DNA from 4 places in the Vibrio echinoideorum genome. Region 1 is predicted to be linked to each of the others. Evidence: predicted binding sites of a transcription regulator. Region 1 holds the regulator's gene; each other region holds the start of a gene.
What was found. The regulator PurR, encoded in region 1, represses purine synthesis genes. The targets are predictions, from matches to a motif close to TNANGNAAACGTTTNCNTNA.
Positions count from the first base shown of each region.

Region 1 (5,932 bases):
TTCCTCTATCTGGTTCAAGCAGATCAAAGCGTATAAACAACATTTCAATTTGCTTCTCATTGATTTAAGAGGGCATGGAAAGTCAGATAACATACTTAAAGGTCTGATCTCGAATCGTTATACTTTCAAATCGGTAACGCTCGATATTCTTAAAGTTTTAGATCACCTAAAAATTCGTTCGGCGCACTTCGTCGGCATGTCTTTAGGGACGATTATTGTACGTAACGTTGCAGAGTTGGCGGCGGGGCGTGTACGATCTATGGTATTAGGCGGCGCTGTCACTAAGCTCAACACTCGCTCTCAAGTGTTAATAAAACTGGGTAACTTGAGTAAGCACATAATCCCTTATATGTGGTTATACAGCCTTTTTGCTTATGTTGTTATGCCGCAAAAAAGCCAAAAAGAGTCTCGTCACCTGTTTATACGTGAAGCCAAAAAACTGTGCCAGAAAGAGTTCAAGCGCTGGTTTATCTTAACGGCAGATGTAAACCCATTGATGAAATACTTTAAAGATAGAGAGCTACCAATACCGACTCTGTACTTGATGGGAGAGCGTGACTACATGTTCATTAAGCCTGTAAAAGAAATGGTCGAAGCACATGAGTCGAGTGAACTGGTAGAAATTGCCAATTGCGGTCACGTATGTAACGTGGAAAATCCTGAAGAGTTTAACCAACGTTCGATAGCCTTTATTCAAAAGCAAATTCAATGACCGAGAGATAAATTTTGTTGCTAATAGCTGATGATTAAATCTCAGTTTTATTGCCACAGAACATGATTACCAAAAAAATGGGAAGCTAATTTTAGCTTCCCATTTTTTGTTTGGAGGAGGTGTCTGATCCAGTTGATTTGAGCTTTTATTTAATCTCTTCTATTCAGGAGAGGCAGCACCGCACTGCCAGCAAGAACCGAATTGGGCTTCGTTTACCTCGTGGCATTCTCCACAGAGCCATTCTTCATAGATAATGGAATCTTGTTGTTTTTGGTATTCATTAACAACTGTGCGTGCTTTGTTTGCCAATTCTGGCTCGTACAGCCAGACGTAAGGGTCAGTGTCTTCTGTGAAGGGGATTTCTCCTTTCAAGCCAAATAAACCCTCTCCACGGACCTCACACGCAATATTCTCGCTTTCTAATAACCCACATATGATGTGGGCTTCTGTCGGATTTGATGCGCTAAAGATTTTCATTGTGATAGCGCCTTATTCTACGACTGGTGTTGAACGGAATTTGTTCATCAACCACTTGGCAATAATTGGGAATATACCTAGCAAGGCAAATGAAAGTAAAACGGAAGGGGAAACGATACCTGAAAGTGAATCAATTTCTGCAAGCTGAGTACCTGCATTCAAGAAAACAGCAGTACCTGGCAGCATCCCTATTTGGCTCGTAATGTAATATCGGCTAATCGACATCGGTGTTAAACCCATCAAAAGGTTGATGAGAAAAAATGGGAATACAGGAATCAAACGTAGGGAAAATAAATAAAATGCCCCGTCTTTTTCAACACCTTTATTTATGGTTGCCAACTTATCGCCAAACTTGGTTTGAATCCAGTCGCGCAATAGGTAGCGGCTACTTAAAAAGGCAATAGTTGCACCGATGGCGCTGGCGAATGACACCAAAAGCAAACTATTCCAAAAACCAAAGAGCGCGGCACCCAAGAGTGTCACAACAGCTGCGCCTGGAATCGAGAAAGCGGTAATCATTACGTAAGCTGAGAAATAAATAGCAGCCGCAGCGATGAAGTTGCTATCAATGTACTTATTTAAAACGGCTTGTTGAGCCTTTGCATTCTCAAGTGTGAGGTATTGGCCGAAGTTTACGCCCAACAAGATGATCGTCACGACCAATACAATACCCAATATCATTTTCTTACTCATTGATACTTCCTCAAATTTTCAATGCATACCATTAGTATAGATAGACAGGTAAAGCATAGATTAACTTTCAGCAGATATAAAAAAAGCCGCAAAAATGCGGCTTAGTTATGTATCGTTTGAATTGACAATGTTAATTGACGCGACTGATAAGCTCTTCACGACGCTGCTGTGGTATGACAGACCAATGTGTACCATTGATAGCCCCTTCTAGTGCCCAAAGTAGCTCGATACTAACAGAGGACGCATGAGATTCCTTGATGGCGTTAAACGCGTTTACAGAGCCAGATTCATATAAACGTTCTACGGAATCTATCCCAGCCTTTTTCAACATACGCTCAGTCGCGAGTCGAAGGTTAGGAAGGTCTTTTAATCGAGTTGGCTTAGCAGAAGACTGTTCAGCTTTTTCGTCTTTAGCAAAACCCAAAGACGTAGTAGCAAGCTCTAAGATTTTCTCTTGATCCTGCCATAGGCCCTCAGGCAAAGCGAAATATTTAGTAACAACGGGGAAACCACGTTTCTTGTAAACGTAAGGTTGAAACCCTTGTTGTTCGAATTGCTTTGTTGTGCATTTGTCCGCTCGTATGTGCAACTGGTCATTTACAACCAGAGCAAACATCGTGTCATCAGCAAAAAGACCGAAGCCACCAAACATTGAGCGTGATTTTATTTTTCCTAGGGACTCAAATAACTTCATCGAGTCCTTTAGTATCGGTTTATCCATGTTATTTATCTCGGTGTATTTGAACTACGCCACCAAATAAGCAGGTCCGAGAGATTAGCAAAATGTTGCAACTAAATTGTCAATAAGCCGTAAATTACTAAATTATTAATAACTACTGCATTTTGCCATCGGTAACCCCGCTACCATACCAACGAGTGGTTTAGGCCGGAAGCTTTGCGTCTCACTCTTTCGAGTGGTTTGCCCTGTGCGTGACTGATTAAATAGAATAAAGTTTTTGTTGAATGAGGCTCACACTTGTTATTTCAAAATGTGATATCGCTTCAATTAATGATCTTTCCAGTATGATACCAGGTTCATTGATGTTGTTGATAAAAAAAGCGCACCTAAAGGTGCGCTTGATTAAACTAAACTGAATTTATCAATTAATTTAACGTTTTAACTGTGCTTCGCTCAACAATTTCGGGGTGCATTTCGAATACACGTTTTTCATGGTCTTTGTCTTTGATGCGTTCTAACAAAATTTCGAATGCATTCTTACCAACACGACGCTTCGGTTGGTGAACCGTGGTCAATGGTGGAGAGAAGTACTCAGCTAACTCGATGTTATCGTAACCAATCACTGAAATATCTTCAGGGATACGAATACCTTGTTGTTGTAAGCGACTCATTAGGCCAAGTGCCATGGTGTCGTTAAAACAGAATACGGCTGTAGGGCGATCTTCCATTTTAATAATTTGATCAGCAGCAATCACAGCGGTATCACACTCAAAGTTGCCTTCAATGATTAGACGCTCATCAGTAGCTATTTTGGCTTCACCCAACGCACGTTTGTAACCTGCAATACGTTCTACACATGCTGCTTTGTCTAAGTGGCCACTTAAGCAAGCAATCTTAGAATGACCGCGTTCAATAAGGTACTTGGTTGCCAGATAGCCACCTTCTTCAGAGTTATCAATGATCTTATCGGCTTGAGAGGTCTCAGGGCCCCAATCCATGACAACTTTAGGGATATCAGCGTGACGGTCTAACATCTCTCTTAATTCTTCAGTTAGGTCTGAACACATAACCAAGATGCCATCTACACGTTTCTCTGCAAGCATTCGAATGTAGTCGCGCTGCTTCTCATAGATACCGCCAGTGTTACACAAGATCAAAGTGTAACCTTGACGGTAACAGTAACTCTCAACACCATCGATAACTTCAGAGAAGAATAGGTTGGTTGATTGAGTCACTAGCATGCCGATAGTGCGCGTTGTATTACATTTTAAGCTACGAGCAACAGCACTCGGCGCGTAGTTTAGTTCGTCTACGGCTTTGTTTACTTTTTCTTGAGTCGCTTCTGCAACAAAACGTGTTTTGTTGATTACGTGAGAAACGGTGGTTGTTGATACGCCTGCTAAGCGAGCGACATCTTTAATAGTGGCCATGGTTTTATCCTATTAGAAGCTACTTTCCCAAAGTACGGAATAAAGTAGCCGTTAAGCTACTTAACTAAGAGCTTAAATTTGTAGGGCTCTTTGGGTACTAAAGTGCTAAAAAACAAAAAACCGCTATTGAGCGGCCTGTCTTAACACCGAAATGCTCTGAACTTAAATAAGCATAGCATTTCGTGAATGTTTCATATTTTATCGTTTGCGGTCACAATTTTAGACTGACTAGAAATGACTCGCAATAAAATTCACCCAGAAATCCGGGTGAATTGTCACATTCTATTGAATTTATTTACTTAGATATCCACTTAGCTTATTCACCCGCCAAATATTGAATGTCTAAATTGCAAAATGCGAGTAACAAAGACGAGACGGAAGCGTAGAAACCAAACTGGTCAACATCATGACATTTCACATTGAACTTTGGCACCCAAGTAAGGAGTTGTTGTTCGACAAACTGTTGTTGAACGGCGAACGATTTCTCTAACTCTTCTTCAAGCTCAGTTTCGTTAGAACGGATGATTAAGTTGCCAAGGAAATCGAGTTCGATAGCTATGTGGTCTGCGGGCTCTTTTAAATCTTTGTTCACGACCAGGTTGTGCTTAGCCATGATGTCTTCCATATCTTTAGCTGGCTTGTCGTTCAATAGACCCGTTTCGCCGATATACATTGAAGCGTAAGGCAGAGCACCATGTTTATCTGTCTTTAAGAAAAGATCGCAGAAATCAGCAGACAGTTCCAGTTGGGCATCTTCACGTGTTTGTAAACGATTTAGTGCGTCTACAAGCTTATCAATTGAAGGCTTCAGAGTTTCATTTTCGCCTAAACCAGTAAGGAAAGAACGAATTTCAACAGAATGGTAGTGATCGAGTTCTTCTTGAGTTAGCTCTTTGGCAAATAAGCTTGATAGCCACCAGTATATTTCTGCTCTTTGTTCGTTGAACGCTTTCGTATCTTTCATTTCATAGATCCTGATTTAGTCTTGTGGTGTTACTTATAAGCATCTTGAAGTCACTAGGGCATAAGCACACCAAGGCTGAATAACAAGGTTATTTGCGAAACGCAAAGTTACTCGTTAGTAGTAATGCCTATATTGAATTGCGATGGACGATAAATAGCAAGGTTTAAGATTGTCTTGTATCAAAAAAAATCCATGTTTCTGGCTTTTATCTTCAGTACCACTAGAATTGTTACTAGTTATGAATAGAATAGTCACTGAAACTATTAAATAAGAAAAGTGGTGTAGATGAGCTATCACGTATTAGTCGTAGAAGATGATGTGGTAACCCGCAGTAAACTGGTTGGATATTTCCAGAACGAAGGTTACACAGTGAGCGAAGCGGAAAGCGGCGCTCAAATGAGAAAGGTGTTGGAAGAAAACAACGTTGATCTCATTATGCTGGACATCAACTTACCAGGCGAAGATGGATTGATGCTAACTCGCGAATTACGCAGTCAATCAGACATTGGAATTATTTTAGTTACTGGACGCACGGATAGCATCGACAAAATCGTTGGCCTAGAAATGGGCGCAGATGATTATGTTACTAAACCATTCGAACTTCGCGAGTTGTTGGTTCGAGTTAAAAACTTACTTTGGCGTATTGCTGCCGCTCGCAAAACCGCGGCGGGAACGGTAGAACAAACAGAAGATGAGTCTGTTGTTCGTTTTGGTGAATGGACGTTTGATATTCCTCGCCGTGCGCTAAGCAAAAATGGCGAGCCGGTTAAACTGACTAAGGCTGAGTATGAGTTGCTAGTAGCACTCTCTTCTTACCCTAATAAAGTATTAAGTCGTGAGCGTATTTTGAATATGATTAGCCACCGAGTTGATGCGCCGAATGATCGTACGATCGACGTCCTCATTCGTCGTATGCGCGCAAAAATGGAGTTTGACCCTAAGAATCCACAAATTTTTGTGACGGTTCATGGTGAAGG
Region 1 covers NZ_AP025483.1:1,184,980-1,190,911, forward strand. The annotation lists gene OCV36_RS05470 (alpha/beta fold hydrolase) at 1-712, shown strand, start outside; gene OCV36_RS05475 (putative signal transducing protein) at 872-1,189, opposite strand; gene OCV36_RS05480 (TVP38/TMEM64 family protein) at 1,202-1,882, opposite strand; gene OCV36_RS05485 (TfoX/Sxy family DNA transformation protein) at 2,013-2,603, opposite strand; cyclic di-GMP riboswitch class I at 2,731-2,816, opposite strand; gene purR (HTH-type transcriptional repressor PurR) at 2,987-3,991, opposite strand; gene torD (molecular chaperone TorD) at 4,308-4,955, opposite strand; gene torR (two-component system response regulator TorR) at 5,241-5,932, shown strand, end outside.

Region 2 (5,932 bases), 790 kb from region 1:
TCTGTGACCTCACTCTAATTATGCAAACCAATGTAACAACAACAATGCAATAGTGATCATTGTCACAGAAAAATCCTGAGTATTGCATAGAATTAAAGCCTAAGGTCAATTAAGGATTCAACATGAACAGTCGTATTACCCTGGCGCTGGAAAGTGCTCCAACATCAATGAAAGCGCTTTTGAGTGACATCGTATTAGCAGACAACTTTGACGCCACTATTTCTAAAGAGCAGTTTCAAAGCTTACTGGATGCAAGCGGCCTTTCTGATAAAGAAGCTCGCCTAGCTTTACTGCCAATCGCAGCAGCATACTCTTATGCACCGCTTTCTGAATTCTATGTTGGTGCCATCGTGCGTGGTCTATCTGGTCGCCTGTACTTCGGTGCAAACTTGGAAATTGCAGGTGCACAACTTGGTCAAACAGTTCATGCTGAACAATCAGCCATCAGCCACGCTTGGATGAAAGGTGAAGAAGGCCTTTCTGATATCACGATCAACTTCAGCCCTTGTGGTCACTGTCGCCAATTCATGAACGAACTGACGACGGCAAAAGAACTTAAAGTTCAATTACCACAGCGTGATGAAATGTCACTGCAAGAATACTTACCAGACTCTTTCGGCCCTGCTGATTTGGGTATCACTACTGGCCTAATGACTAAGCTGGATCACCAGTACACGTCAGAAGAAACCAGCCCTGTTGTGGTAAGCGCACTAACAGCATTAAACCGTAGCCATGCGCCATATACTAAAAATCTAAGTGGCGTTTCGCTACAACTGACAACGGGTGAAATCTTTACGGGTGCATACGCAGAAAACGCGGCATTCAACCCGAGCCTACCGCCACTACAAGTCGCGCTTGTTCAACTTAAACTGGCTGGCTTCGATTTCGAACAGATCGAAAACGCTGCCTTAGTTGAAATTGCCGATGGTAGCATCAGTCACCTAGCCGATACTCAGTCTACGTTAGAAGCGATTAACCCCGATATTCCAGTGACTTACTTAGCAATTTAAGTACATGTAGTTAACAATATTTTAAATAAGCAGCTCTAATTTATAGAGCTGCTTTTTTTGTGCTTCTAATTCACGCCACAAACCGCGCAAACGTTTGCTTTTATCATTCAAATAAGTATGATCACCCCGTTTTCAATCAATCGTTCAAAAGATCGGAAGGAATTTCTATGTTTGGTACCGCTACTCGTGAAAATGCTACTCGTGTACTTCTATTAGGTTCAGGTGAACTCGGTAAAGAAGTTGCTATTGAGTGCCAACGTTTAGGTTTAGAAGTTATTGCATGTGACCGTTACGCTGATGCACCCGCTATGCAAGTCGCACATCGTAGCCATGTATTAGACATGTTGGATGGCGATGCACTACAAGCTGTCATTGAACTAGAAAAACCAGATTATGTGGTTCCAGAAATCGAAGCTATTGCCACCAGCAAGTTGGTAGAGATGGAAGCACAAGGCCTAAATGTAGTGCCTACGGCTAACGCGACTAAGTTAACGATGAACCGCGAAGGTATCCGTCGTCTAGCCGCAGAAGAGTTAAAACTGAGCACGTCTCCATACCGCTTTGCTGACACATTTGAAGACTTCGCTGCCGCTGTTGAATTCGTGGGCATGCCTTGCGTTGTTAAGCCAGTAATGAGTTCATCAGGCAAAGGCCAAAGCGTAATAAAAACACAAGACGATATTCAGAAGTCTTGGGATTACGCACAGGAAGGCGGTCGTACTGGCGCTGGTCGTGTAATCGTTGAAGGCTTTATCGATTTTGATTACGAAATCACGCTTCTAACCGTTCGCGCTGTTGATGGCGTTCACTTCTGTGCACCTATCGGTCACCGCCAAGAAGACGGTGATTACCGTGAATCATGGCAGCCTCAAGTGATGTCAGACAACGCACTTAAAACGGCGCAATACACCGCAGAACAAGTGGTTAATGCACTAGGTGGTCACGGTATCTTTGGTGTTGAACTGTTTGTTAAAGGCGATCACGTTATCTTCAACGAAGTATCCCCTCGCCCACACGATACTGGCTTAGTGACTCTGATGTCTCAAGACTCATCGGAATTCGCACTGCACGTTCGTGCTTTTACCGGGATGCCGATCAAATCAATTACTCAGTATGGCCCATGTGCATCTGCGGTTATTCTAGGCCAAGGCACTTCAACCAACATTCGTTTTGAAGGTCTTACAGAGGCGCTAGACGCACCACAAACTCAAGTTCGCTTGTTTGGCAAGCCTGACATCGATGGTCGTCGCCGCCTTGGTGTGGCGCTTACTCGTCGCAGCAGTACAGAAACAGCAATTGAAGATGCGATTGAAAGTGCGTCAAAAGTAAAAGTGATTTACTAGCTGTTAATTACCATTTTCTAGCTAATGACTACTAGACTACTAATTGGCAACGACTAACTCAGAATTGAACAATTACGGTTTCACACCTAAACAATCATGTATTCAAATCTGAACAATAAAAAGACGGGCTACTGAGCCCGTCTTTTTATTGTTATCATCTTTTATATTGAAAGGATCTTTTCGCTTGAGAGCTAACTGAGCTTACGCTTCAGATTCAATCAAATACACTTCTTCACTAAATCGAGACAAGCCTTTCTTCGCAATCTTAGGGTGTTTATCGTTTGCGATATCTTGATTCAACAGCGTGATCTTATAACCTGCGAACAACTGATCAATCTCTAGTTTAGGTACGCTAAACGGAGGCCCCGCCATCTCGCTTTGATCGTAATCTAGCGTCACAAGTAAAATCTTGCCGCCTGGCTTTAACCGTTGCTTTAGGCGTTCTATATATTGCACGCGCATCTCAGCAGGCAAAGCAACCAAAGAGGCACGATCATAGATAATATCGACAGGTCGAATCGGCGCTGAGAAGTAATCGCCAGTGTAAACACTCAGCTCATCGAATTGATAAAGCTCATGTTGGCCACTAATCCGAGTCACGGTCGGTGTATATAAATGCTCAGAGAAAAATGCTCGAACCGCGATCTGGCTTAATTCGACACCTTGAACGTCTTCATGCTTCGTCGCTAACCAAATCAGATCTTCACTCTTACCACATAGAGGCACGAACACACTCTTCTCGTAGCTAGGCTCAGTCTTTTTCCAAAATTCAATCAGAAGTGGGTTCACATCTTCAAGGTGGAAGCCAATTTGGTTGGCTGCCCATTTATTGTGCCAAAATTCAGGATTATTCATCTTTCGTTCATGTTAAACAGTCATAATGCAAGGGTACAGTATAGAAAGGTAAGAGCAACCTTACCTTGGTTTAAAGTTCGCCTTGCTCCCGCTAAAAGTTAAACACTGGCTGAGTTCAAAATTCTTAAAACCGGGGAACAAACGCTTGAATTATTTGTCTATATGTTCACATTTTAAAGCAATATTAAACGTTAGAGTTGGTTTCTGCCTTAGCTAACCCCATTTAATATGTAGTGAGTTTAGTTAAGCTGTTTTTACTCTTGTGCGTTACTGGTTACCCCTTTTGACTACCCGTTTTTGTAACCTTGTATTTTGGAGTTTGAATGAGTGTATTTCTCCGTACGACGGCCCTAATGCTTTTAGTATTGAGCCGAGCGCCTGCATTCGCAGCAGCACCTGTTTCAACAAGTTCAACTGATCAATCGCGCACTCCTGCGCAGAATCAAGTATCGTCAAACGTATTCCGTCACAGCCTAAGCGGCCTATACGGTATCAAAGCATTCGACTCACGTCCGACTCAGCCCTACACCGACTTCGACATTCTGTACAGCAAAGCGCACCAAGGCCAAGCTGAACTAGAAACTATCTGTAAAAGTACTGCCCTACTAACGAATTCTGAAGCGCTATTTGCTGGCGTTAAGTCTCAATCTCGTGCAGAAGAGAAAATCGAATTGGAACTGGATGGCGATGTCACAAGAATTACCGACTTAGCTCGTGCCACTATCATCGCAAATGATGTAGAGAGCTTGGTTGAAGTCTACGAAGCGCTAAGTCGCGAAGCAGACGTAGTGAAATTGAAAAACAAATTCAAATCTCCTGCTGATTCTGGCTACCGTGACCTTAACCTATTGGTTCGTTTGCCTAAGACCAACATCATTGCTGAGGTTCAACTTCACCTTAAAGCGATTGCAGATGTGAAAAGTGGTCCTGAACACGAACTGTATGAAATCATTCAAGGTATTGAGCGTCATGCCATTGCAGAAAAACGCCCAATCAACGATATCGAGGCGGCGCAAATCAATAGCCTTAGACGCCAATCTCTAGAGCTATACCAACAAGCATGGCAGCCGTACATCACTACTCACATTAAAGCGGCGTAAACTGTTTAGAACATAACTCAACACAAAATCAAAGGGCTGCATTAATTGCAGCCCTTTCTTGTCATTCTTACTCAAGCCAATCAATGCGCTAGTCTTGTTACTCAAATCTCTTACTAATCTACTAATCTACTTATCTACTTATCTACTTATCTACTTATCTACTTATCTACTTATCTACTTATCTACTTATCTACTTATGGCAGCCTACTGCTAGAGACCTATTGTTGAGAATATTCTTTAGACCGATTGTATAAATCCAACGGTTTCAAAGTACTGTAAAACTCCGCCGCGTCTTGAAGATCTTTATCCGATAACGATTTTACGACCGACTGCATGTACAAGTCTTGTCGACCATCACTCTTAAAATCACGCAGTTGTTTGAGAATATAACTCGCCTTTTGCCCTTTTATATTTGGGTAAGATTGAACGAAAGGAATAATTTTGTCGCCATGACATTGGCTACAAAGATTTTGAACCAATTTTTCACCAGCGGCCAAGTTTGGTAGGTAGGGTTCTGTTTCCTCCACCTTCACTTCAATCGTCGGAATGACATTTGTGCTCGCTTTAGGTGGTTCATCAGAGCACGCAGAAAGCGACATTGCGGCAATGGCAGGCGCCAAGAATATAGACAGCAATTTGAATGAATTTATCGTCATTACTGCTCTCCCGGCATCGGTGGCATTAACGTGCTATCAATAGGCTTACGGCGATACTTATTCATATCGATACCTTTTTCTTGATAATACGTACTCAAATAATCCAGTACCGGATCCCACGTATCTGAGAGATCCCACAAGCCTTGCGTGTCGACCATCCATTGGATGGTTTCTCGCCATTGCTCTCTGTTTCCGCTATTTTGAGCAACAATTAAACTGGTATGGCAAGCATTGCATTGACCATTAACAATCTCCCACCCCGGCGCCATAATCAAACCTGAAGCTTTATCGACACCGTAATATTCTTCCGGATTTTCAGGGACTTCATTAGCATGAACAAGCATCGACGTTAACAAACTGCACACCAATGCAGCTCTCATTATTCCTTTGCGATAACCGAGCTTTTCTCCATAACTAGCATTGGTGTGATTAAATTTTTCATGGATAAGCATCTGGGCAATAGACTTCATTACGACACTCTTACCGCAATACGATGACAGCCATTAAACAGATAACCTTTGGGATTCCATTGCGGTTGAACAACAGGTTGGCTGTCCCCCTCGCTATCCGTCGCTTTCGCCCAGATTTCGTAGTAGCCCGCCATAGGAAGATCAAGATCTGCTTCCCATTGTTGCCAAGCCCCTTTATTTACGGGCTTATTCAATTTGGCATCGTGCCAAGTCGTACCATAGTCGTAACTGACTTGCAGTTTCTCCACACTTCTCAATCCAGCCCAAGCGTGACCACTTACCGTCACCTTTTTGCCGAGTGAAAACTCAGTCCCGCTCTTTGGTGAAGTAATTAACGATTTGACGATCATCTCTTCAATAATTCTAAAATCTTTGTTATCGACCTTCTCACCCGGCGCTATCGGATGTTTTGGTACTTGATAAGCAGGTGCCGCCATTTTGTGACCGTCATGGATCTTGTTGCGAATACTAATACCCGTCGCACACTTTTGAGATACC
Region 2 covers NZ_AP025483.1:1,976,233-1,982,164, forward strand. The annotation lists gene cdd (cytidine deaminase) at 123-1,010, shown strand; gene purT (formate-dependent phosphoribosylglycinamide formyltransferase) at 1,178-2,353, shown strand; gene OCV36_RS08940 (thiopurine S-methyltransferase) at 2,555-3,208, opposite strand; gene OCV36_RS08945 (RelA/SpoT domain-containing protein) at 3,532-4,308, shown strand; gene OCV36_RS08950 (c-type cytochrome) at 4,527-4,964, opposite strand; gene OCV36_RS08955 (cytochrome C) at 4,964-5,416, opposite strand; gene OCV36_RS08960 (sulfite oxidase) at 5,434-5,932, opposite strand, start outside.
Region 2: purT (formate-dependent phosphoribosylglycinamide formyltransferase) is a predicted target of PurR. The motif match lies at 1,093-1,112, and genes of this name have one in related genera.

Region 3 (5,932 bases), 440 kb from region 1:
TAGCTCACGAGCCAAGATTGCACCAGGAACCAAACCACCACGGCTTACAGCCCAGATACCTTTCCACTGTTCTGCTGGCATTTGCTTTTCTGCTAGTTGACGGCAGTAAGTCTGCATGTTGTCCCAAGTGATAATGAATTTGTTGCTCATAGTATAAAACCTAATAATTTTGTCATGTTATTAAAGGCTATGCCAAACATAGCCTCTTCAGCGATTAAGCAGAAATCTAGACGATTAAGCGAAAATGTATTTGAGAATAAAGATAGCCGACATTACCCACACAGCAGGTGAAACGTCGCGACCTTTACCACTTAGCAGCTTAATTGCAGCGTAAGCGATGAAGCCTAATGAGATACCCTCAGCGATAGAGTACGTCAACGGCATTAGCAGACATGTTACCACGACTGGTGCTGCTTCCGTAAGATCACGCCAATCAATGCCAACTAGGCCTGACATCATCAGAATTGCTACATAGAACAACGCACCTGATGTTGCGTAAGCTGGAATCATACCTGCAAGTGGCGAGAAGAAAAGAGCCAGTAGGAACAAGATACCAACAACAACCGCTGTTAGACCTGTACGACCACCTTCAGCAACGCCAGCAACACTTTCAACGTAAGACGTGGTGTTTGATGTACCCAGAAGAGCACCAATAGACGTTGCTGTTGAGTCAGCAAGCAGGGCTTTATTCAAGCGTGGCAGTTTGCCGTCTTCTTTGATTAAGTTTGCTTTTGTAGCAACACCAACCAAAGTACCTGCTGTATCGAATAAATCGACGAACAAGAATGCGAATACCACTGAAATCATACCAATTTCAAATACAGCAGAGAAATCAAGCTGCATAAATGTTGGTGCTAGGCTTGGCGGTGTAGACATGATGCCGCCGTATTGAACGTCACCTATAGCAATACCAATCGCTGTGATAGCGAGAATCGCGATCATTACTGCACCTTTCACACCACGGTGAACAAGAGCAATCGTAATGAAGAAACCAAGCGCGCCTAAGATTGGAGCAATCGCTGTAATATCGCCCAGTGAAACCTTAGTTGCTGGGTTAGAAACTACGATGCCAGCATTGCTAAGTGCAATAAATGCTAGGAAAAGGCCGATACCCGCAGAAATACCAACACGCAGAGACATCGGAATCGAGTTGATAATCCATTCACGGATCTTAAAGATACTTAAGAAGATGAAGATTACGCCTGATACGAAAACTGCTGCCAGAGCAACTTGCCACGTATAACCCATACCCATTACAACAGCATAGGTAAAGAAAGCGTTCAAACCCATACCTGGAGCTTGAGCAATTGGATAGTTAGCAACAAAGCCCATGATGAAACAGCCAATAGCAGCCGCTAAACAGGTTGCTACAAATACAGCGCCATGGTCCATCCCAGCGTCAGCTAGAATCATTGGGTTTACAAAAATGATGTAAGCCATTGTTAGGAAGGTTGTTAGACCTGCGATGATTTCAGTGCGCACATTGGTGCCATTTTCACTGAGTTTAAATAGCTTTTCGAACATTATCGAATCCTATAAGGGTAAGAGTAAACGGTTGCGTAATCGATTGGCTGTGGATTATAAAGTTATCAAATAACAAATTCCAGATAGAATTAAGGCTCTAATTAATATTTATCAGAATGCCGTATGAAACAGAACGATTAAAAGAGAATGAGGGAAATGCAAATTACCATTAAAAACAATATCTTAAAAACAAAAAAGACGACGGAATAATTTGGTTATTTTTTCGACCATTGGTTATTTTCATTAAGAATGTAGCTCACAAATTCTCAATCCAAACTCACAAGAGTTATGTATTTTCCAACAGAATCAGTAATAAGGTGCAAATTGATAGCTTGGCGTTCAAAAAACGACCGCAACGAATAGCGGAGAAATGGTCAATGAAAGTAGTTAATAAAAAAGCAGGCGGTAAAGTAGCAGGCAAAAAAAACGCCACTCAAAACTGAGTGGCGGTAGAATCTGTCAACCAAAAGGGCTGTAAAAGAATTCCAATATATAGGGGTGAACAAAACTGTTCGAGTTACATGCTTCCGGTATTAGTAACCAAAGCTTGTAGGGTATGCAAAGTTGCTAGTGTAAACAGAGCTGTTAATCCAGAACATTGCAGATGGTAAACCTTTCATAACTATCACCTTAATAAATCAATAAAAAACGAATTTGATTTCTCGGTTCCTTGGAGGCGATAAAACGGACTCATCCTTTGAGCATTTACTCTTCATCTCAGAAGTTGGTTATTAATATACCTCAAAGAAAAAAGATTACAAGTATTTTTTGCTGTTCGTCACACTTTTTACCATTTATGGTTATTTTACAAACTTATTTATGTAATTAAATTACAGGATGGAGCTAAACAAACGTTTGCCTACGCCATCAATAAGCATCAGCGCACTTATTAATGATCAGATAGACAAGATCGCTTTCAAAATTTGAGGATTTTGAGGTTTAGAACCGCTACTCGTCAAAACGCTCAAGTGGTATGCTGTTGCCATCAAAACAGACCCATATTTTAGATTTTTGTTCTAAGTTTTCACCTATAGAAATCCTAAATATATGGTTATCAAATAAAAAAGGAGTCATCCGTGTCTGAATTCCATTCTGAGATCAGTAAATTGTCCCCTGCCCCTATTTGGCAGTTTTTCGATAAGATTTGTTCAATCCCACACCCTTCAAAGCATGAAGAAGAGCTTGCTCAATACATTATTGCTTGGGCAACAGAGCAAGGCTTAGATGTACGCCGTGATCCAACGGGCAACGTATTCATCAAAAAACCTGCAACGCCGGGTATGGAAAACAAAAAAGGTGTCGTGCTACAAGCTCACATCGATATGGTTCCACAAAAGAACGAAGACACTGATCACGACTTTACAAAAGATCCAATCCAGCCATACATCGATGGTGAATGGGTTACAGCAAAAGGCACAACGCTTGGTGCTGACAACGGCATGGGCATGGCATCTTGCCTAGCTGTTCTTGCTTCAAACGAAATCCAACACGGCCCTATCGAAGTTCTACTAACCGTAGATGAAGAAGCAGGCATGACTGGTGCGTTTGGTCTTGAAGCAGGTTGGCTAGAAGGCGATATCCTTCTTAATACTGACTCAGAGCAAGAAGGTGAAGTGTACATGGGTTGTGCTGGCGGTATCGACGGCGCAATGACATTTGAAATTGCACGTAACGCAATTCCAGCTGACTTCGTAACACGCAAGCTAACGCTAAAAGGCCTAAAAGGCGGTCACTCTGGTTGTGACATTCACACTGGTCGTGCAAACGCAAACAAACTGATTGCTCGCTTCCTAGCCGGTCACGCAAAAGAACTAGACCTTCGCATCGTAGAATTCAAAGGTGGTAGCCTTCGTAATGCGATCCCTCGTGAAGGTTTCGTAACGGTTGCGGTTCCTGCTGTAAACCAAGAAAAACTGGCTTCGCTATACAACTACTACACAGAGCTGCTTTCAACAGAGCTAGGTAAAGTAGAAGACAGCATCGTAACTTTCAACGAAGAAGCTTCAGTTGAAATGGGCACACTAGCATCAGCAGACCAAGCTCGCTTTATCGCGGCACTTAACGCATGTCCAAACGGCGTGATTCGTATGAGTGACGAGATTGAAGGTGTTGTTGAAACGTCTCTAAACGTAGGTGTTATCACAACGGAAGAAGATTCAATCACAGTACTTTGCTTGATCCGCTCTCTTATCGACTCTGGCCGTAGCCAAGTAGAAAGCATGCTTCATTCTGTTGCTGAACTAGCAGGGGCTAACATCGCGTTCTCTGGTGCTTACCCAGGTTGGAAACCAGACGCTGATTCAGAAATCATGCATATCTTCCGAGACATGTACGAAGGTATCTACGGTCACAAGCCAAACATCATGGTTATCCATGCTGGTCTTGAATGTGGTCTATTCAAAGAACCTTACCCGAACATGGATATGGTTTCTTTCGGCCCAACGATCAAGTTCCCACACTCTCCTGATGAGAAAGTGAAGATCGATACTGTTGAATTGTTCTGGAACCAAATGGTTGCATTACTAGCAGCCATTCCAGAAAAAGCATAATTCGATTAGCTAGTGTTTTTCAGTAAATGGTGTTTTCCAATAAATGGGCTCTTCAATAAATAGCACTTTTCAGTAAACACCGTTTATTCGACACAAAATAAAACAGGTACTCAATGAGTACCTGTTTTTGTATCTAATCTTTGTAGCTACTACTTGTGACTAAATAAGCGATTAAGCGCGTGTAGCCGCGTAGCTCTCTAGCTCATCAATTGAAGTTTGTGCCACAACTTCACCATCGATGAAGTACGTCACCATCTCGCCATCGCGAACACCGATTAACGTCGCACGCTCACCAGATTGGTAAGTGATGTCCATTTGGATAGTGTTCTCATCAATCTGCTGCATTTGACCTTTCTCGATCATATCGGCACTAGTGATAGGACCCACTGGAGCTTCCGTTAAAGACGGATCAAGTTGGTGGTTGATGTCTAGGTAAGTATCAGTCTTAGTGTCAAAAATATGCGGAGAACCAGTCAGAGGGTTGCTACCAGTCCAGAACTCTAATGAGTTGAATACCAAGTAATCCGCAGCAACAGTTAAACCGTAAGCTGGAGCTAATAGAATGTTAAGACCACCACGAGCGTAACGGTTATCAACAGCCTTCACGTTAAACTTCATTAAGTAACCTGTAACTGCGTTGCTACCAACACAACCAGATAGAGCGACAGAAACCACCGCCAGTGCAACGATCTTAGTAATTGTTTTTTTCATTTTTATCTCAATATATGAATTTGGCCGCCAAAAAATGGCGATGGATGATAACAGCCCTCACATCCAGAATTATCAGATTAAAATCAATAAATTGTCAGGAAAATCACAAATAAAGCCCCCTCAGTTATCGTAAATAAAAAATAGAAACCAATTCCAAAGCCCCTCCATAAAAAAGTTTTGTCGTCACCGTAAAGCGATTGATTCGTACTAAAATTCAACGATTGCTACATTCCGTGTTAATGAATTATCACTATGTTGAGAACAACCTAAATGGCAAGACTAAAACCTAATCAACCATTCGAATTACTTGGTTATACTGTTCAGCCAGGACAACGAAAAGAGATTGAACTGCAAGCGGCTCAGCTTTACACGCACTCTCCACTTTCGATCCCGATTGAGATCATCCACGGTCGCCAAGCAGGCCCAACACTAATGGTAAACGCTGCTATCCACGGTGATGAGTTAAACGGTGTTGAGATTGCACGACAGTTAACGAACGCAATTGAACCCAATAAACTAAAAGGGACATTAATTGTTGTGCCGATCGTTAACGTGTTTGGCTTCATTCATAAGTCTCGTTACCTACCAGACCGTCGCGACCTAAACCGTTGCTTCCCTGGCAGTGAGAAAGGATCACTGACATCACGTATCGCACACACTTTCTTTGAAAATGTAGCGAAGCACTGTGATTACATTCTGGATCTTCACACGGGTGCGATTCACCGTACGAACCTGCCACAAATTCGTGCAAACTTGTCTAACCCAGAAACACTACGTATTGCGAAAGCGTTCGCAACACCAGTCATCATTGATTCACCTCTGCGTGATGGTTCACTGCGTAGCGAAGCCGAGAAGCTTTGCATTCCAGTGTTAACGTACGAAGGTGGTGAGGCTCTGCGTTTTGATCATTTAGCGATTCGTGCAGGCTACCTCGGCGTTCATCAAGTAATGAAAGAAATTGGCATGCTGCGTCCAAACCGCAAAAAGCTACCTGAACCCGTGCTCAGTAAATCAACCAGTTGGATCCGCGCTGAATCAGACGGTATCTTGCGTAATATGGTAAGACTTGGCGAACAAGTGGAAGCCGGACAAACTTTGGCTTACATCAGCTCTCCTCTAGGGCACGAAGAAGGGCAAGTGATCACGAC
Region 3 covers NZ_AP025483.1:749,442-755,373, reverse strand. The annotation lists gene OCV36_RS03530 (xanthine phosphoribosyltransferase) at 1-150, opposite strand, end outside; gene OCV36_RS03525 (NCS2 family permease) at 235-1,524, opposite strand; gene OCV36_RS03520 (aminoacyl-histidine dipeptidase) at 2,601-4,073, shown strand; gene OCV36_RS03515 (DUF3332 domain-containing protein) at 4,245-4,784, opposite strand; gene OCV36_RS03510 (succinylglutamate desuccinylase/aspartoacylase family protein) at 5,055-5,932, shown strand, end outside.
Region 3: OCV36_RS03525 (NCS2 family permease) is a predicted target of PurR. The motif match lies at 1,544-1,563, and genes of this name have one in related genera.

Region 4 (5,932 bases), 1.3 Mb from region 1:
TAGCGTTGTTTTACCTGTGCCGGATAAGCCGAAGAAAATGGCTACATCGTCTTTCTCGCCCACGTTTGCACTGCAGTGCATTGAAGCGATACCTTGCAGAGGCAATAGGTAGTTCATCATTGCGAACATACCTTTTTTCATCTCACCGCCGTACCAAGTACCGCCAATGATTTGAACGCGTTCAGTTAGGTTGAAAGCAACGAAATTCTCAGAGTTTAGACCTTGTTTTTCCCAGTTAGGGTTGCTTGTTTTAGCACCGTTCATAACGACGAAGTCAGGTTCGAACGTTGCTAGCTCTTCGTCGGTTGGACGAATGAACATGTTCTTAACGAAGTGCGCTTGCCACGCTACTTCCGTGATAATACGTACACTTAAGCGCGTATCTGGGTTAGCACCACAGTAACCGTCAATGACAAACAGGCGCTTGCCAGATAGCTGAGTTGTTACAAGCTCTTTTAGCTCATTCCATACTTCAGTTGTAATCGGTTTGTTGTCATTTTTGCCTTGATCTGACCACCACATGGTATCGCGTGTTGTGTCATCTTTAACAATGTACTTATCTTTTGGTGAGCGGCCAGTAAAGATACCAGTGTCAACCGCAACAGCGCCTAGTTCCGTTACTACGCCTTTCTCGTAGCCTTCTAGACCTGGCAGTGTTTCTTCAACGAATAACTGTTCGTAGCTAGGATTACGAAGAACTTCGGTAACGCCAGTCAGTCCGTGCTTAGTTAGATCAATTTGTGCAGCCTTAGTATGTTCCATAACGGTCATAGGTGCTCCTTGTAGGATATTTTGTAGGGATTTTGTATTAATTTTTTATTGTTATCTGCTCACCATGCTAGCAACGAGACTCGGGGGAAACAGGGATATAGCTCAAAAAATATCCATATCAACCTTGGGGTTTTAAGCGTCTCGTCACATATTGGCCTAACTAGTCTATCCTGTACGCAAACCTTTGCGCTAGAGGCGAGAACATTATTAATTGATTAAAATTAAGCGGTGATTTTATTACGAGATGTTACGGAGTTTGCGCTGTTTTGATCACAAAAAAGGCCAGCTGAGTGCTGACCTTTTTGGGGTAAATTACGTGTTTTTGGTACGCTGTAAATTAATGAACCGTATTGTCGCCTTTATCTGCTGCTTCTGCGTACAGTGCATCCACATCGTTCTTGTCGAACGAGTAGTTTGTGCCACAGTAATCACAGTGTAGAGCAACGCTACCTTCGGTGCTGATGATGTCGTAAATCTCTTCTTGAGCAACCGTAATGATAGCGGCGCCACTGCGTTGACGAGAACAGCCACAGAAGAACTCAACAGGCTGTGGTGTAAACAGCTGCACTTTCTCTTGGTTGTACAAACGGTACAGCAACTCATTCGCTTCTAGAGAGAACAACTCTTCGTTCTTAACCGTATCGGTTAACTGTTCTAGATGTTCGAAGTCATCAGGTGTCCCGGTACCATCAGGCATAACCTGTAAAAGCATACCCGCTGCGTGAGCTTTACCTTCATGTTCACCCGTGCGCAGCCATAGACGAGTCTTAAGCTGTTCTGAGTTAGCAAAGTAACCTTCAAGAACGTCAGCGAGAGTTTCGCCCTCAAGACCAACGATACCTTGGTAACGCTCACCTTTCTTAGGATCAATGGTGATAACCAAGTGGCCTTTACCAACAAGATCGTGCAGGCCTGCGTCATCAGCGATATCACCTTCAAAGCGAGCAACGCCACGGATTTTTTGGTCGTGGTCGCCATTGATAACGGCTAGAGATACAGGGCCATCACCTTGCAGTTGCATGGTGATAGAGCCTTCAAATTTTAGGGTCGCCGTTAAAAGCGTCGTAGAAACCAATAGCTCACCCAGCAGTTTCTGTACTGGTGCTGGGTATTCCTTGCTAGAAATAATCTGTTGGTACGCTTCGTCCATTTGTACCAATTCACCACGTACTGATAGGTCTTCAAATAGGTAGCGATTTAAAACATTACTTGTAGACATTGGGTCTGCCATTTGGCTATTCCTTCTAGCTTATTGAGTCTTGAACTTGATGATGTCACGACGTTGCTTTTTATCTGGGCGACGTTCTGGTGCTGGGCTATGAGCATTAAGCTTGCGCTGTTGTGCAAACTCTTCTCTTTTTGCCAAGCTTTCAGTGGTTTCTTCATAGAGTGTTTGAGCGATCGGAGCTCCGCCACGATGGGCCGAGATTTTCTCGATAGTCACCGTTTTTTCTTCATTACCTTGGCGCAGCGTAATGACGGCTCCAAGTTCGACAACTTTACTTGGTTTGCTGCGCTGACCATTATAGTGGACTTTGCCACCATCGACCATGTTGCGAGCAATAGACCGAGTTTTGTAAAAACGAGCGGCCCACAACCATTTATCGAGTCTGACAGCTTCATTAGCATTTTTCATATAGGGCAGTGCCTTTTAAGTGAGAAATGAATGCGGTTTAACTGTAATGAACAGCGCGCAACATGTTTTTGATGATGCTTATCACATTAAGTAGAAGCTTAAAGTGGAGGCGGTTGGCATTTTTTTCAAGTCATATTACAAAATAGCCATGTAATGCCGATTTATAGATTTGCTATGATATAGTTCGGGATCTTATGCTTAAATAAGCTTGGTATCGCACGAATGAATAAAAAAGCTGAAAGTTTAATGATTTGCAGCGTTTGTCGTCATGAAAAGGGACAAGGGAAGTGAACTTTTTAGAGCTCAAAAGTCGCATAGGACATTATCCTATGTTGAGCCGCTTATTAGAGAATGGATTTGTACTTCAGCAAAAACTAAGCCTAGTTACTTGTTGCGTGTTGATTGCAGCTTCCGCATGGATTTTAGGACAGCTCGCATGGTTTGTTGAACCTGCCGAGCAAACCGTCGTGCCTTGGAAAGCAACAGCTTCATCGTCTTCCTCTCCTCAGTCTACCCTCGATACCTCTTCTTTGCAGCAGAGCAATATGTTTGGCGCCTATAACCCAACCACGGCTCCTGTTGTTGAACAACAAGTTATCCAAGATGCGCCTAAGACGCGATTGAATCTGGTTTTGGTGGGCGCGGTAGCGAGTTCTAACCCAAAACTGAGCTTGGCTGTGATTGCTAATCGCGGCACACAAGCGACTTACGGGATCAACGAAGAAATAGAAGGCACGCGTGCCAAGCTAAAAGCGGTGCTTGTGGATCGCGTGATCATTGATAACTCAGGGCGAGATGAAACACTGATGCTTGAGGGGATTGAGTACAAGCGTTTAGCTGTCTCAGCGCCTGCGCCTCCTCGCGCCTCCTCTTCGGTACGTGGCAACAACCCAGCTTCTGCAGAAGAGAAGCTTGATGAAATTAAAGCGAAGATAATGAAAGATCCGCAACAAATCTTCCAATATGTTCGACTGTCTCAGGTGAAGCGTGACGATAAAGTTATTGGTTATCGTGTGAGCCCTGGCAAAGATTCAGAACTTTTTAACTCTGTTGGGCTCCAAAACGGAGATATTGCTACTCAATTAAATGGGCAAGACCTGACAGACCCAGCCGCAATGGGCAACATATTCCGTTCCATTTCAGAGCTGACAGAGCTAAATCTCGTCGTCGAGAGAGATGGACAACAACATGAAGTGTTTATTGAATTTTAAAACTTTGCGTCCAACGAAGGACGAAAGTGTAGGAGAAATACGTGAAGCATTGGTTTAAGAAAAGTGCATGGTTACTGGCAGGAAGCTTAATCTGCACACCCGCAGCCATCGCGAGTGATTTTAGTGCCAGCTTTAAAGGCACTGATATTCAAGAGTTTATTAATATTGTTGGTCGTAACTTAGAGAAGACGATCATCGTTGACCCTTCGGTGCGCGGAAAAATCGATGTACGCAGCTACGATGTGCTCAATGAAGAGCAATATTACAGCTTCTTCCTAAATGTATTGGAAGTGTATGGCTACGCGGTTGTCGAAATGGACTCGGGTGTTCTTAAGATCATCAAGGCTAAAGATTCTAAAACATCGGCAATTCCAGTCGTTGGAGACAGTGACACGATCAAAGGCGACAATGTTGTCACACGTGTCGTGACGGTTCGCAATGTTTCAGTACGTGAACTTTCTCCTTTGCTTCGCCAACTGAATGACAATGCAGGCGCGGGTAATGTTGTGCATTACGATCCTGCGAATATCATTCTGATTACTGGCCGTGCTGCGGTAGTAAATCGCTTAGCGGAAATCATCAAGCGTGTTGACCAAGCGGGTGATAAAGAGATTGAAGTCGTTGAACTAAAGAATGCTTCTGCGGCAGAAATGGTGCGTATTGTCGATGCATTAAGTAAAACCACTGATGCTAAAAATACACCTGCCTTCCTACAACCTAAATTAGTTGCTGATGAGCGTACCAATGCGATTCTTATCTCAGGCGACCCTAAAGTACGTAGCCGTTTAAGAAGGCTGATTGAACAGCTTGATGTTGAAATGGCGACCAAAGGCAACAACCAAGTTATTTACCTTAAATACGCAAAAGCAGAAGACTTAGTCGATGTGCTGAAAGGCGTGTCGGACAACCTGCAATCAGAGAAGCAAACATCAACTAAAGGTAGCTCATCTCAACGCAACCAAGTGATGATCTCGGCTCACAGTGATACCAACTCGTTGGTGATTACCGCACAACCGGACATCATGAATGCGCTGCAAGACGTGATCGCACAGCTGGATATTCGTCGTGCTCAAGTCTTGATTGAAGCCCTGATTGTCGAGATGGCAGAAGGTGACGGCGTTAACCTTGGTGTGCAATGGGGTAACCTTGAAACGGGTGCAATGATTCAGTACAGCAATACTGGCGCTTCCATTGGTGGTGTGATGGTTGGCCTAGAAGAAGCCAAAGACAGTGAAACAACGACCGCCGTTTATGATTCAGACGGTAAATTCTTGCGTAATGAAACCACCACTGAAGAAGGTGATTATTCAACTTTAGCCTCTGCTCTTTCTGGCGTGAATGGCGCAGCCATGAGCGTGGTGATGGGTGATTGGACAGCGCTAATCAGTGCGGTAGCCACCGATTCAAACTCAAACATCTTATCTTCTCCAAGTATTACCGTGATGGATAACGGCGAAGCTTCATTCATTGTGGGTGAAGAAGTGCCAGTTCTAACCGGTTCTACTGCGGGTTCAAGCAACGACAATCCATTCCAAACTGTCGAACGTAAAGAAGTGGGTATCAAACTTAAGGTTGTGCCACAAATCAATGAAGGTGACTCGGTTCAACTACAAATAGAACAAGAAGTCTCTAACGTATTAGGTGCCAACGGTGCGGTGGATGTTCGCTTTGCTAAGCGTCAACTGAATACATCGGTGATTGTTCAAGACGGTCAAATGCTAGTGCTGGGTGGTTTGATTGATGAACGTGCACTGGAGAGTGAATCTAAGGTTCCATTCTTAGGTGATATTCCGGTTTTAGGGCACCTGTTTAAATCAACCAGTACTCAAGTTGAGAAAAAGAATCTAATGGTATTCATCAAGCCAACCATCATTCGTGATGGTATGACGGCGGATGGTATCACTCAGCGTAAATACAACTTCATCCGAGCTGAGCAATTGTACAAGGCTGAACAAGGCCTGAAACTGATGGCTGACGATAACATTCCTGTATTGCCTAAATTTGGTGCTGATATGAATCATCCGGCTGAAATCCAAGCCTTCATCGACCAAATGGAAACAGAATAATGGCTGAATTGGTAGGGGCGGCACGTACTTTTCAGCGCTTGCCGTTTAGCTTTGCGAACCGCTACAAGATGGTGTTGGAATATCAGCACCCAGAACGAGCGCCAGTACTTTACTATGTCGATCCGTTGAAATCGGCGGCGATCATTGAAGTAAGCCGCGTGGTCAAAAATGGTTTCACGCCACAAGCGATTACTCTCGATGAGTTTGATAAAAAACTGACCGATGCTTATCAGCGTGATTCGTCTGAA
Region 4 covers NZ_AP025483.1:3,443,073-3,449,004, reverse strand. The annotation lists gene pckA (phosphoenolpyruvate carboxykinase (ATP)) at 1-771, opposite strand, end outside; gene hslO (Hsp33 family molecular chaperone HslO) at 1,109-2,002, opposite strand; gene hslR (ribosome-associated heat shock protein Hsp15) at 2,021-2,407, opposite strand; gene gspC (type II secretion system protein GspC) at 2,737-3,618, shown strand; gene gspD (type II secretion system secretin GspD) at 3,660-5,684, shown strand; gene gspE (type II secretion system ATPase GspE) at 5,684-5,932, shown strand, end outside.
Region 4: pckA (phosphoenolpyruvate carboxykinase (ATP)) is a predicted target of PurR. The motif match lies at 944-963, and genes of this name have one in related genera.